One region of the Bradyrhizobium ganzhouense genome, then DNA from elsewhere that is predicted to be linked to it. Evidence: predicted binding sites of a transcription regulator. Region 1 holds the regulator's gene; each other region holds the start of a gene.
The links. Region 1 encodes LexA, which represses DNA repair genes until DNA is damaged. Its sites were predicted from a motif close to TGTTCNNNNTGTGTTCNG; they were not measured.
Positions count from the first base shown of each region.

Region 2: a site for LexA is predicted at 2,386-2,403, ahead of ACLFLU_RS23125 (single-stranded DNA-binding protein). Genes of this name have one in related genera too.
Region 3: a site for LexA is predicted at 1,425-1,442, ahead of ACLFLU_RS06735 (ribonuclease T2 family protein). Genes of this name have one in related genera too.
Region 4: a site for LexA is predicted at 1,451-1,468, ahead of uvrA (excinuclease ABC subunit UvrA). Genes of this name have one in related genera too.

Region 1 is NZ_CP181318.1:5,166,642-5,170,175, forward strand. Features, by position in the region: gene glp (gephyrin-like molybdotransferase Glp) at 92-1,303, shown strand; gene lexA (transcriptional repressor LexA) at 1,480-2,181, shown strand; gene ACLFLU_RS23695 (hypothetical protein) at 2,359-2,562, shown strand; gene ACLFLU_RS23700 (hypothetical protein) at 2,756-3,190, shown strand; gene ACLFLU_RS23705 (ComEC/Rec2 family competence protein) at 3,201-3,534, opposite strand, start outside.
Region 2 is NZ_CP181318.1:5,048,177-5,051,710, forward strand. Features, by position in the region: gene gyrA (DNA gyrase subunit A) at 1-959, opposite strand, end outside; gene ACLFLU_RS23120 (DUF2306 domain-containing protein) at 1,128-1,526, opposite strand; gene ACLFLU_RS23125 (single-stranded DNA-binding protein) at 1,740-2,243, opposite strand; gene ACLFLU_RS23130 (outer membrane protein) at 2,664-3,353, shown strand.
Region 3 is NZ_CP181318.1:1,432,110-1,435,643, reverse strand. Features, by position in the region: gene ACLFLU_RS06750 (DUF3617 domain-containing protein) at 1-369, opposite strand, end outside; gene ACLFLU_RS06745 (hypothetical protein) at 417-722, opposite strand; gene ACLFLU_RS06740 (hypothetical protein) at 905-1,369, shown strand; gene ACLFLU_RS06735 (ribonuclease T2 family protein) at 1,488-2,189, shown strand; gene ACLFLU_RS06730 (23S rRNA (adenine(2030)-N(6))-methyltransferase RlmJ) at 2,243-3,109, shown strand; gene ACLFLU_RS06725 (cold-shock protein) at 3,362-3,534, shown strand, end outside.
Region 4 is NZ_CP181318.1:5,052,139-5,055,672, forward strand. Features, by position in the region: gene ACLFLU_RS23135 (outer membrane protein) at 1-391, shown strand, start outside; gene ACLFLU_RS23140 (outer membrane protein) at 545-1,300, shown strand; gene uvrA (excinuclease ABC subunit UvrA) at 1,564-3,534, shown strand, end outside.

The sequences.
Region 1 (3,534 bases):
CTGTGCGACCACCGTTTTTGCCTCTGCGCCTGCACTCGGCTAGAACTCTCGCCGCTGATTTGCCCGAACGGGCGTAGCTGGAGTTTTCACCGTGGCCCTGATGCCGGTTTCCGATGCGCTTGCTGCCGTGCTCGCCGGTGCGGAGCCGCTGCCCGAGGAATCGGTCGCGCTCGACTCGGCTTTTCACCGTGTGCTCGCACGCGACGTCGCGGCGCGGCGGACGCAGCCGCCGCAGGCGATGTCGGCGATGGATGGCTATGCCGTCCGCGCGGCCGATGCGGCCAAGATTGACGCGCAGCTCAACGTCATTGGCGAAGTCGCTGCCGGCCGGCCGTTCGCAGGAACTGTTGGCGCCGGCGAAGCCGTACGGATCTTCACCGGTGGCGTCGTTCCTGATGGCGCGGATGCGGTCGTGATCCAGGAGGACACCGTCGCCGATGGCAAGCGCATCACGATCACGGAGGCCGCCGTCACCGGGCGGCACATCCGCCCGGCCGGCATCGACTTCTCTGAAGGGGACGTGCTCCTGCGCAAGGGCGCCCGGCTCACCGAGCGCGATCTCGCGCTCGCCGCCGGCATGAACCATCCGCAGTTGGCCGTCCGCCGCCGTCCAAAGGTCGCGATTCTCGCGACCGGCGACGAGCTTGTGATGCCGGGCACCACGCCCGGCCATGGCCAGATCGTCTATTCCAACGGCTACGCCCTGCATGCGCTCGCCCGCAGCGAGGGTGCTGACACCATCGACCTCGGCGTTGCCGCCGACACGCTTGCCGCCACCACCGCCGGCATCCGCCGCGCGCGCGAATCCGGCGCCGACATCCTGGTCACGACCGGCGGTGCCTCGGTCGGCGACCACGATCTGGTGCAGCAGGCGCTGAAGGACGAAGGCACCTCGATGGCGTTCTGGAAGATCGCGATGCGACCGGGCAAGCCGATGATGAACGGGCAGCTCGGAGCGATGCGCGTGATCGGCCTGCCCGGCAATCCCGTGTCATCCTACGTTTGCGGCTTCCTGTTCATGGTGCCGCTGATTCGCGCGTTGTCGGGCCGTTCGATGGTTCATCACCGCCGCGAACGCGCCGTGCTCGGCCGCGACGTCGGCGCCAATGACCAGCGCGAGGATTATCTGCGTGCGCGCCTCGATGTGCGTGATGACGGCACGCTGATCGCCCTTCCCGTCAATCACCAGGACTCCTCGCTGCTTGCAAATCTCGCTGCGGCACAGGCACTTCTCGTGCGCGCACCATTCGCTCCGAAGGCCGACGCCGGCGCTGCTTGCGAGGTGCTGCGACTGCCCGCTTGAGCGCATCGTTCGCAACCGTTCTGCGAACTTTGTCGCGTTCACGCTAAATTAAGCAGTTGCGGAACATGTATCGAACATATAGTGTCCGTTCATGATTTGTTTCGAGCGTGCAGCGGCTTATTGCTGAATTCAGCGTCTCGGAATCGAACGACGTCAACCGGGGGATTTTGGTCGAGATGTTAACGCGCAAACAATACGAGCTCCTGCGGTTCATCAGCGAGCGCCTGAAGGAAAGCGGCGTGCCGCCCTCCTTCGACGAGATGAAGGACGCGCTCGATCTGCGCTCGAAATCAGGCATCCACCGCCTGATCACCGCGCTCGAGGAGCGCGGCTTCATCCGCCGCCTGCCCAACCGCGCCCGCGCCATCGAGGTGATCAAGCTGCCTGAGCTCCAGGCCGCCGCCGGCAGCCGCCGCGGCTTTACGCCGAGCGTCATCGAAGGCAATCTCGGCAAGGTCCGCACGACGTCGAGCCTGCCCGCCGACGAGGGCGAGCGTCCCGTCGCGGTGCCCGTGATGGGCCGGATCGCGGCCGGTACGCCGATAGAGGCTCTGCAGACCCGTAGCCACACCATCAGCGTCCCGCCCGACATGCTCGGCTCAGGCGAGCATTACGCGCTCGAAGTGCGAGGCGACTCCATGGTCGAAGCCGGCATTCTCGACGGCGACATGGCGCTGATCCAGCGCAACGAGAGCGCCGATACCGGCGACATCGTGGTCGCCCTGATCGACGACGAGGAAGCGACACTCAAGCGCTTCCGCCGTCGCGGCGCCTCGATTGCGCTCGAGCCGGCGAACGCGGCCTATGAAGTCCGCATCCTGCCGCCCAACCGGGTCAAAATCCAGGGCAAGCTGATCGGGCTGTACCGGAAGTACTGAGCGCGTCGCGGTCGACGACCGCCATCAACGATTGGAGCGGACGATTGTCCGCTCCGGCTGGATAGTCTTTCTGGTTTTGCACAGATTATCCGGCCACCTCTCCAGCGCTACATCCTCGGCACGCCGCAACGAAGCGCGCATCGCTTCGCAGGCCTTTGACAGACCGAGGAGACAACCATGCGCAAGATCGTTCTGAGCACAGTTGCGATGGCGTTGATCGTAGCATCCGCGTCGCAAGCTTTCGCCGCACAGCCGCAGCACCATGCCCGCAAGGCACCGCAGGCAACCGGCGAGCAATTCCGCAATGCCCGCAACGCCGTCGAGCAGCCGTCGCAACCGGCCTGGCCATATTCGGGCTGGTCGGCACCTGCCGGCCGCTGAGCCAAAGCGTTCACCGAATGCACGGGGGCAGCCTTTGTTCCTTGCGCATCTGAAAAAGATAATGTGATCGCGCTCTGCGGAGGCGAGCCGCAGATTTGCCCACAAAAAAGCATATGATCACAGGCTTCCACTCTGATAGAGGCCTGCGCCTCAGAAGAGGCGCGGGTGCTCTATCCTGAATGAGGAGCACCCAATGTGTGACTACAGCCTGCACGCTGTCGCGACGCGCCCCGCAGAAGTCGGCGAGACAATCGTCACGACAACATTCCGCGGCACCTCGACGCGCGGCTTCGCCTCCGAAGCCGATATGTCCGTCGCCGTCTGCCTGCTGCCGGGAACGGAGCTCGCCTTCGCCGACAACGTCCGCTACGACAATCGCTGGATCTGGACACGCACCGTCAACTCGCGCGTCGGCAAGTTCGGCAAGGTCGATCCGCACGTTCCCGACCGCCATCACGACGCGATCGAATTCCCCGACGGCAAATACGTGCTGGTGACGCAGCTCGTCGAAGGCCAGCGCGCAACCGTGCTGCAACTGCCCGTGACCCAGCCGCTCGGCGAGCGCGAGCAAAAGCCGCAGATCATTGCCGACAGCCGCTCGACGCCTGCGCGTCTGCCGATCGGCTAAGCTGTCGATCTTAGTCCTCCGCCTGAAGATCGGCCTCCGACGGTGTTGCGTCACGGACGCGCGGAGCTGCCGACCGCGGTATGAGGGTCTGTTCGAAATCTCCATCGCCGGCCGCCGCCGGCGACCAGGGGCGGTTTGCGCCCCTCGCCTTCACCGCCTGAATCGCAAAGCCGTCGCCACGCCGCGTCAGTGCCAGCGCGCCCTGGCGCGCGAGACGTAGCCGATCGACCACCATCGCACCACAATCCGGCGGCGCGGGCCTTGCCGTCACCACCAGTGACGCGCGGCCGCAATCGTCACTCAACGCATCGATGCGCAGCGCCAGCGCAACCATGCGGCCGTCG
Region 2 (3,534 bases), 120 kb from region 1:
GCGTCGCGCTTCAATTCGATGACGACGCGATAGCCGTCGCGGTCCGATTCATCGCGCAGGTCGCCGATGCCCTCGATCTTCTTTTCCTTGACCAGCTCGGCGATGCGCTCAACCATCGTCGCCTTGTTCACCTGGTACGGAATCTCGGTGATGATGAGCGCCTCGCGCTCCTTGCGGATGGTCTCGATCGCGACCTTGCCGCGCATCACGATCGAGCCGCGGCCGAGGTGATAGGCGGCGCGGATGCCCTGCCGTCCGAGAATGACGCCGCCGGTCGGAAAATCCGGTCCCGGCACGATGTTGATGAGCTCGTCGATGGTGAGCGCGGGGTTGTCGATCAACGCGACGCAGGCATCGATCACCTCGCCGAGATTATGCGGCGGGATGTTGGTCGCCATGCCGACGGCGATGCCGCCCGCGCCGTTGACGAGAAGGTTCGGGAACTTGGCCGGAAGAACCGACGGCTCGGTCTCGTTGTTGTCGTAGTTCGGCTGGAAGTCGACCGTGTCCTTGTCGATATCGGCCAGCAGAGCCAGCGCCGCCTTGGTCAGGCGTGCCTCGGTATAACGATAGGCGGCCGGGGGATCGCCGTCGACCGAGCCGAAATTGCCCTGGCCGTCGATCAGCGGCACGCGCATCGAGAAGTCCTGCGCCATGCGGACCATGGCGTCATAGATCGACTGGTCGCCGTGCGGGTGATACTTACCGATGACGTCGCCGACCACGCGGGCGGATTTGACGTACTTCTTGTCGGGCGTGTGCCCCTGCTCGTTCATCGAGTACAGGATGCGGCGATGCACCGGCTTCAGACCGTCGCGGGCATCGGGCAACGCGCGCGCCACGATCACGCTCATGGCGTAGTCGAGATACGACTTCTTCATCTCCTCGAAGATGGAGACGGGGCGAATATCGGAGCGCTCCGGCTCGTCGCCGGGCTTCTTGTTGTCGTCGTCAGCCAATGGGGAATCCGGTGAAATTCTATCTGGGAATCATATAGCGCATCGAGGCCCTGATAACCACCCTTGCGAGCCCTTGGGAAGCGGTTTTTCCGTTTGTTTTTCCAGAGACTTACGCGCTTCTCGCCACCGTTGTCGGCGGCGCCGGAACGAGCCGCCCGGAACCGCCAATTATGCCCCGAAAAACACCTGATGCATGATGCGCCCCGGCACCAGCGTGAACAGCCCCGCCACGACCAGCGCGCCGGTGAACAAGAAGATCATGGTCCATCGATGAGCGACGACGCGATGCGTGCGGGCCCGCCACACTGCGAGCGGCAGCATCGCCAGCGTGAAGATCGACAGCAGGTGGATCGGGCTGAACGGCCCGACCAGGCGGATCTGGTGGATCCAGAACGACGACGCGGCCACCACGGCCATCAGCGCCACCCAGATCCAGCCAACCGTCCGATGGGGCAGCGTGCCCTTGGGCGCTGCGAACTGGACGATGCCAAGCACGAAGGCCGCCATCGCCGCGAAGGCGTGCAGCGGGATCGCTGGGGCGGCATCAAGCAGAGGCGCAAGGCTCATCTGACATGGCTCATGTGACCCGTCCTCTGGTCGGGACCGGCCATGTGAATGGCATTAACATAAAGTTAATACCATTCACATCACAGCCCGTCAAAGGCTTGAGGCAGCACATGAGGCCAGCCCGGAAAACCCGAGCTTAGCCCGTCAATTGGTAAGGAATCCTGCCGCTTTACACGAGCGCGGCACAAGCCCGGAACAAAGTCCTGCCGCGCCTCAGAACGGGATATCGTCGTCCATGTCGTTGTTGCGGCCACCACCAGCGCCGCCGGCGGCCACGGCACGGCGCGGTGCGCTGCTGACGGGACCGGAGGAGCCGAAATCGCCGCCCGGCTCATCGCCGAAGCTGCCGCCTGCCCCGCCACCACCGCGGCCGTCGAGCATCGTCAGGGTCGAGTTGAAGCCCTGCAGCACGACCTCGGTGGAGTACTTCTCCACACCGCTCTGGTCGGTCCATTTACGAGTCTGGAGCGCGCCCTCGATGTAAACCTTGGCGCCCTTCTTCAAGTACTGCTCGGCGACCTTGCAGAGCCCTTCATTGAAGATCACGACGCGATGCCACTCGGTCTTTTCCTTGCGCTCGCCGCTGTTCTTGTCGCGCCAGGTCTCAGAGGTAGCGATGCTCAGATTCGCGATCGGCCGCCCGTCCTGGGTGCGGCGGATTTCCGGATCCTTGCCGAGATTTCCGACCAGAATGACTTTGTTGACGCTTCCCGCCATCGCCGCTCTCCACTCCAAATGCCACTGAATTTCGAAAGGCGCGCCCGCGCTGCCGCCTGTTGGGCCGACCCTATACGCTTACGAGCACCGATCGGCCCGACGCGCCCTCGGTTATCCCCACATATAGCACTGCCCGATCATTTGTTCCAGATTTGTTCCCGCATCGCGCCGAACCCTTCGGGGATCTTTGAAGCGGCCAACATTGGGGGATCGAAGGCCGGCATCGCGCCGGCTTTTTTTGTCGAGTTTCCGATGGGAATTATAGGTCAGCGATCATTACATTTTGCGTCTGTTGTGACTTTTTGGAGACACAACTTGCGGCTTCACTGGTGTAAGCCGACGCCAGTTGGACCAAGGCGTCCGATGTCCTTCCGACCCACGGAAGGCAACAACAGAAACTGGGACTGGGATTAGTTGAATATGAAGAAGATCTTGTTGGCTTCGGCCTGTCTGCTCGCCCTCACTGGCGCCGCTTCGGCTGCCGATCTGGCGGCTCGCCCCTACACCAAGGCTCCGGTGGCCGTGGCTTCCGTCTACAACTGGACCGGCTTCTACCTCGGTATCGTCGGTGGCGGCGCCTGGGAAGACGCTTCGACCGCCCCGAAGATGAAGGGTGGCTTCGTCGGTGGCACCGCCGGCTACAACTGGCAGACCGGCAACGTCGTGTACGGCCTCGAAGCTGACGCCGCCTGGGCTGACGTCAGCGCTTCCGTGACCGGCGCGACCGTGGTCCCCGGCTTTGGCGTCGTCAGCACCACGCTGAGCGGCAAGACCGATGCGATGGGCACCGTGCGCGGCCGTCTCGGTTATGCCGTCAACAACGTCCTGTTCTACGGCACCGCCGGCTACGCCTGGATCGACAACAAGCTCACCGTCAGCGCGCTCGGCGCGAGCGTCTCCGACAGCAAGTTCCACTCCGGCTGGACCGTCGGCGCGGGCGTCGAGGCGTTCTTCGCTCCGCAGTGGTCGGTCAAGGGCGAGTACCTCTATCGCAGCCTCGGCGGCGAGACCTACTTCACGGGCGCTCTTCCCACCGGCACGCTCAACTTCCACACCGTGCAGGTCGGCGTGAACTATCACTTCAACGGCCCGATCGTCGCCAAGTACTGATCTGACGTAGTGAGCCTCGGCTCCAACGCCATCACGTTACGTAAGGCCGGCCTTGTGCCGGCCTTTTTGTTTTCGCGGCCCGGTGCGCCGAACCGTCATGTCGATGGACGCACTTTCCCGCGTGTTGTGGCTCCTCGGACACACAACCTCTGGATTAATTGAGGTAGAGATAAGCGAACGG
Region 3 (3,534 bases), 3.7 Mb from region 1:
GCCTTGCGCATGCGACGAGGTCTTCACCGTGTAGGCCGAATTGAAATCGCCGGTGATCTCGGCATGCGAGGTCGTGCTCATGCCGGCGACGCTGCACTCGGAATCACTGACATAGCCGGTCGCGGTCTTCTTGATGTCCTGCTTGGAGCAGACCTGCTTGGCCATCGGCGAGATGTTGTTATTCATCTCCTTGTCGACAGTCTCGTCGGTGCAATGCTGCATGGTCATTTCCGGCATGGCCGAGCCGGACCGGACCATCTTCAATTCCCAGAGACCGGCCTTGCGCAGTGGCAGGTCGTCGGCGAAGGCGCTACCTGCCGACAACGCGAGGCAAACGACTGATCCGAGCAAAGCAAGCTTGCGCGTCATCGGAGAAACTCCCGGCTGAGATGTCGTGGCTGGCGTTCCGAAACGCCTCAGTAGAGCGTGCGGATCGGACGATCGGCCGCGCCGTAGGGCACCCAGCGGCAGGCAAAGGAGATGTAGCCGCCCTCATAGGCCTGCACCGCGAGGAATTTCACCACCTTGCCGTAGCGCGCGCAGTGATCGACCGCGGCCTGGCGCGCATCGGTCTGGGTCGCCATCGAATAGGCGATGATGCCGCCGGTGTCGTTGCCCTTGAAGGGCGGCACCGGAAGGATGTCGGCACGCGCCGACTGGCTCGCCATGATCCCCGAGACAACCAGGCTGGCAAGAAGGCCCGCGGCCGCAATGATTCGCATTCCCGTCACTCCGATTGATTGGAGGCAGTTTACGGTGCCGGCGCGGCGGTGGAAAGAACGGAAGGCCGGCTGACTGCACCGTTGTGATCAACTCCTGGCCAAGTGTTGCCGCGCTGCACTTGACCTCCCCCGCCCTTCGCGGCACCGTCCGACCTTCGCAGATCATGCAGTCTGGATTGCACATGCGCGCCTCGACCTCCCTGAAACCGCTTCGTTTTGCCGCCGTTCTTGGCCTCCTGTTCGGAGCGCTGTCGCTCAGCGAGGCCAGGGCTGCCAATCCGCTGGAGTTGAATTTCTGGCTGAGCGGACCGCGTTATGACGGCAATGTCGCCGATTGCGAGAAGGCACTGCCGATGATCGCGAGCCAGTTCTCGGAGAAGGAAGGCTCGTTCTGGAATTCGCCGTTGAGAATCGAGGGCTTCGCGGCCGTCCATGAGACCGCGTTCCGGCCCTGGGCGTCCGACAATATTCCGCGCCGCTACTGCACCGGCGAGGCCATGCTCAATGACGGCAAGGTGCGCAAGGTGCACTTCTCGATCGTCGAGGATGGCGGCTTTGCCGGCTACGGTCAGGGCGTGGAATGGTGCGTGGTCGGGCTCGACCGCAACTGGGCCTACAATCCGGCCTGCCGCGCCGCAAAGCAGTAAGTCGAAGGTCCTGATTCGGACCGATCAAGCGGCCGATCGACGGTCGGCCGAAATTTGTTCTTGAAATGTTCTTGTTGCCTGCTAGGCTGATTGCACAGTCTGGTTGAGGGGCGTCGCCATGTTTCATTTTAGATTGCTTTCGTTCTCCCGCCTTCTGATCTCCCTGACCGTTGCGGCCGGGCTGATCTCGCTGGCCGGCGGCGCGAAGGCGCAGGACAAACGGCAGAACGCGCCCGGCGAATTCGATTTTTATGTGCTGTCGCTGTCCTGGTCGCCGTCCTTCTGCGAAGAGGCGGCCGAGCGCGGCCGCGGCGGCGGGCGCTCGAACATCCAGTGCGAGGGACGCCCCTATTCCTTCGTGGTGCACGGGCTGTGGCCGCAATATGAGAACGGCTTCCCTGAATACTGCCAGCGGCCGTCGCCGCGGCTGAATCGCAACATCGTCTCCTCGATGCTCGATTTGATGCCGGCGCCGGGGCTGATCTTCAACGAGTGGGACAAGCACGGCACCTGCTCCGGGCTGACGGACCGCAACTATTTCGAGACGATCCGCAAGGCCCGTGCCGCGATCAAGATTCCGGCCGAATATCTCGACCTGTCGCAGGCCAAGACCGTGGCGCCGGGCGAGGTGGAAGAAGCCTTCATCAAGGCCAATCCGGGGCTGAGCAACGCAGCCGTCTCGGTCACTTGCAACCGCACCCGGCTCTCCGAGGTCCGCATCTGCCTCAGCAAGGATTTGCAGTTCCGCGCCTGCGAGGAAATGGAACGTCGCGCCTGCCGGCGCGACCAGGTGACGATGCCGCCGATCAGAGGTGGCTAGTTCAGGCCCTCGTGCCTCTTTGCTCAGGCCGTCACGTGGCGTAGTGCTCTTGCATGAACTACCGCCACGCCTTTCACGCCGGCAACTTCGCCGATGTCATCAAGCACATCGTGCTGGCGCGCATCCTGACCTATTTGCAGGACAAGCCGGCCGCCTTCCGCGTCATCGACACCCATGCGGGTGCCGGCCTCTATGATCTCGACAGCGACGAGGCGCGCCGCAGCGGCGAGTGGCTGACGGGGATCGCGCGGCTGATGCAGGCGCGCCTTTCGAACGAGACGGTCGCGCTGACCAAGCCGTACATGGACATCGTTCGCGCCTTCAATCCGAAGGGCGAGCTCAAGGCTTATCCGGGCTCGCCCTTGATCGCGCGCGGCCTGATGCGGCCGCAGGACCGGCTCGTGGCGTGCGAACTCGAACCGAAGGCGCGCAAGGCGCTGATCGACGTGCTGCGGCACGACGAACAGGCGCGCGTAGTCGATCTCGACGGCTGGATGGCGCTTCCGGCGTTCGTGCCGCCGAAGGAGCGGCGCGGACTCGTGCTGATCGACCCGCCATTCGAGGCGAAGGACGAATTCGAAAGACTGGGCGAGGCCTTCTCCACCGCCTTCGCGAAATGGCCGACCGGTATCTATGTAATCTGGTATCCCGCCAAGAGCCGGCGCGCCACCGACACACTCGCGCAACTGGTGGCGCGGACCGCAGCGGCAGCAAAGACTCCGGGAAAATGTTTGCGACTCGAATTCAGCGTCGCACCACAGGTCGACGGCGCGGCCCTCACCTCGGCCGGACTGCTAATCGTCAATCCGCCCTATACGCTGCAGGGCGAGTTGAAGACGATACTGCCCGAGTTGGAGATGCCGCTCGGCCAGGGTGGCGCTGCCAGATTCCGATTGGAAACACCAAAGCCTTACCCCTAAAGCGCCGCCATTCTTGGGAAAAATATGCAGTAGCGGTAGTCAATCTGCAAAGAACCGTATTATGCTATTTGCGTGACTGGCTTTACGTTCCGCTTCCGCGAATGGTTGCGGCGGAGTGAAGGCCTAAGAAAGATCCAGTCGGACCGAAGGGTCTGCCCAAGGATGGCCAGCTCTCCCGGGCTTCGTGATGCCCGGTCATGTCGCAGCGCGCGTCTGCGTTGCGACGGAGGAGCAATGAGGGGGAGTTTCCCGATGGCCAATACGGGAACGGTTAAGTTCTTCAACGGCGAGCGCGGCTACGGCTTTATCAAGCCGGACGACGGCGGCCGCGATGTCTTCGTTCACATCACCGCTGTCGAGCGGGCGGGACTGAAGGACCTTGCTGAAGGACAGCGTATCACATTCGAAGTCGAACCGGACAAGAA
Region 4 (3,534 bases), 110 kb from region 1:
CGCTTTCTTCCCGCTGGTGAACAACACCAAGATTGACGCGCTGGGTCTCTTCACCGGTCAGGTGGGCTACGCCTGGAACAACGTGCTCTGGTACGTGAAGGGCGGCGCGGCCGTCACCCACAACAAGTTCAGCGGCACTCTGGCCGGCATCACGTTCGGCTCAGCAAGCGAAACGCGTTGGGGTGGCGCCGTCGGCACCGGCATCGAATTCGGCTTCGCGCCGAACTGGTCGGTTGGCGTCGAGTACAACCACCTATTCATGGGCAAGCACACCGACAGCTTCACTGCGTTCGCCCTGCCCTTCCGCAGCGACAGCATCAAGCAGGACGTGGATATGGCCACCGTCCGCCTGAACTACACCTTCGGCGGCCCGATCGTCGCGAAGTACTGAGCTTCGCTTCGCCTCACGACCGACGTCACATCGTTACGAAAGGCCGGCCTCGCGCCGGCCTTTTTGTTTTCGCGGCCCGGTGAGCCGAACCGTCAAGGAATCGTGGGACGCGCATGGCGCCCGCGCATTGGTTCGGCGAGTTGGGGACGCGATATGAAGACTTGGGCCGTGGCTGCGATCAGCCTGTTCGCACTCGGTGCACTTGCACCGGCCGTTGCCGCGGATCTCCCGCTCTATTCCAAGGCGCAGGTGGCGCCTGTCCCCGCCCTCGAATGGACCGGCGTCTATGGCGGCATCAATGGCGGCGGCGGCCTCGGCCATGCCTGCTGGAGCGTAGTTGGCGTCAGCGGTGTTGCGATCGATCCGGCCGTCGGCGAAGGCTGCCACAATGCCAGCGGGGGCACGGTCGGTGCCCAGCTCGGCTATCGCTGGCAGAAGGCACACTGGGTTCTCGGCGTGGAAGGCCAGGGCAACTGGGCCGACTTCAAGGGCAACAATGTCAGCCTGGTGCTGGCGCCGCTGAACAACCGCACGAAGATCGACAGCTTTGGTCTGTTCACCGGCCAGCTCGGCTACACCGTGAACGGCCTGCTGTTCTACGGCAAGGCGGGTGCTGCCGTCGCGCACGACAAATACGACGAGTTCATTCCGGGTGTCGGCGTCGTGTCCAATACGCTCAGCCAGACCCGCTGGGGCTACAGCGCGGGCTTCGGCGTGGAATACGCCTTTGCAGAAAACTGGTCGGTCGGCGGTGAGTACGACCATCTGTTCCTCGGTCATCACGGCGGCGATCTCGCCAGCGCCATTCTCGTTCCGCCGGGACGCACCGAGCGGATCGGCCAGGACGTCGATATCGGGCTGATCCGCGTCAACTATCGCTGGGGCGGCCCGGTCGTCGCCAAATACTGAGCGAGCTCGCGAATTCAGCGCCATCAAAGGCCGGCCTCACGCCGGCCTTTTTGCTGTTCCGCTTGTCCCAATGCCGAGCCCTGCTGCCAAGTCCCGCCAGCGCGCCAACAATCCGTTGACGATTCGCAAGTCCCTCTGGAAATCCGTCTCCGTTCTTCCTACGTTCGCCAACAACCCCATCGGCGCCGATCCCGGTTCCGGGCGAAGCGCGCCTTTTCGTCGGCGCGATCGCGTACCTTTGGGATTCCTTGAGGGCAACTCGGATGGATGAAGTGATCAAGGCGAAGCGCCAACAGCAGAACGCGGGCTCGAGCCTGCGCGCAATTACGATCCGTGGCGCGCGCGAGCACAACCTCAAGAACATCGACGTCGAGATTCCCCGCGACAAGCTTGTGGTGTTCACCGGCCTCTCAGGCTCCGGCAAATCCTCGCTCGCCTTCGACACCATCTACGCGGAAGGCCAGCGCCGCTACGTCGAGTCGCTCTCGGCCTATGCCCGCCAGTTCCTGGAGATGATGCAGAAGCCTGACGTCGACCAGATCGACGGCCTGTCGCCGGCAATCTCGATCGAGCAGAAGACGACCTCGAAGAACCCGCGCTCGACCGTCGGCACGGTGACCGAGATCTACGACTATATGCGCCTCTTGTGGGCGCGCGTCGGCGTGCCCTATTCACCCGCCACCGGACTTCCGATCGAAAGCCAGACCGTCTCGCAGATGGTCGACCGCGTGCTGGCGCTGCCCGAAGGCACCCGCCTCTATCTGCTCGCGCCCGTCGTGCGCGGCCGCAAGGGCGAGTACCGCAAAGAGCTCGCCGAATGGCTCAAGAAGGGCTTTCAACGCGTCAAGATCGACGGCACCTTCTATGAGCTTGCGGAAGCGCCGACGCTCGACAAGAAATTCCCGCACGACATCGACGTCGTGGTCGACCGCATCGTGGTGCGCGCCGACATCGGCCAGCGCCTCGCCGAAAGTTTTGAGACCGCGCTGAAGCTCGCCGAGGGCCTCGCCGTGGTCGAGTATGCCGACGCACCGGCTGCTGCTGCGCCTGCCGAAGAGAAAAAGAAGACCGCAAAAATCCACGACAAGAGCGGACCCGAGCGGATTCTGTTCTCGGAAAAGTTCGCCTGCCCCGTCTCCGGTTTCACCATTCCCGAGATCGAGCCGCGCCTGTTCTCGTTCAACAACCCCTACGGCGCGTGCCCGGCCTGCGGCGGCCTCGGCGTCGAGCAGCATGTCGACGAGGACCTCGTCATTCCCGACAAGGAGCTCGCGATCGGTAAGGGCGCGATCGCGCCCTGGGCCAAATCGTCGTCGCCCTACTACACGCAGACGCTGACTGCGCTCGGCAAGCACTACAAGTTCACGCTGACCACCAAGTGGAAGGATCTGCCGAAGAAGACGCAGAACGCGATCCTCCATGGCTCCGGCGAGGACGAGATCAAGTTCTCCTACGAGGACGGCGTCCGCTCCTACGACACCAAGAAGCCGTTCGAAGGCGTCATCACCAACATCAACCGACGCTACCGCGAAACGGAAAGCGAGTGGGCGCGCGAGGAGCTCGCAAAATATTTCCACGACGTGCCCTGCGGCGCCTGCAACGGTTTCCGGCTCAAGCCCGAGGCGCTCTGCGTCAAGATCGGCAGCAAGCACATCGGCGAGATCTCGGAGCTGTCGGTCAAGAATGCCGGCGCGTGGTTCGAGACCGTGCCGGAGGCGCTGAACGCGCAGCAGAACGAGATCGCCGGGCGCATCCTCAAGGAGATCCGCGAGCGCCTCACCTTCCTGCTCGACGTCGGCCTCAACTATCTCACCCTCTCCCGCTCCTCCGGCACGCTGTCCGGCGGCGAGAGCCAGCGCATCCGCCTGGCCTCGCAGATCGGCTCGGGCCTGACGGGCGTGCTCTACGTGCTGGACGAGCCGTCGATCGGCCTGCACCAGCGCGACAACGCCCGCCTGCTCGACACCCTCAAGCGGCTGCGCGACCTCGGCAACACCGTGATCGTGGTCGAGCATGACGAGGACGCCATTCTGCTCGCCGACCACGTGCTCGACATCGGTCCGGGCGCCGGCATGCATGGCGGCAACATCATCGCCGAAGGCACGCCTGCCGAGATCATGCGCAACCCGAAATCGCTGACCGGCAAATATCTCACCGGCGAGCTCGAGGTCGAGGTGCCGGAACGGCGTCCGCCGAACCATCGCCGCACCATCAAGGTGGTGAACGCGCGCGGT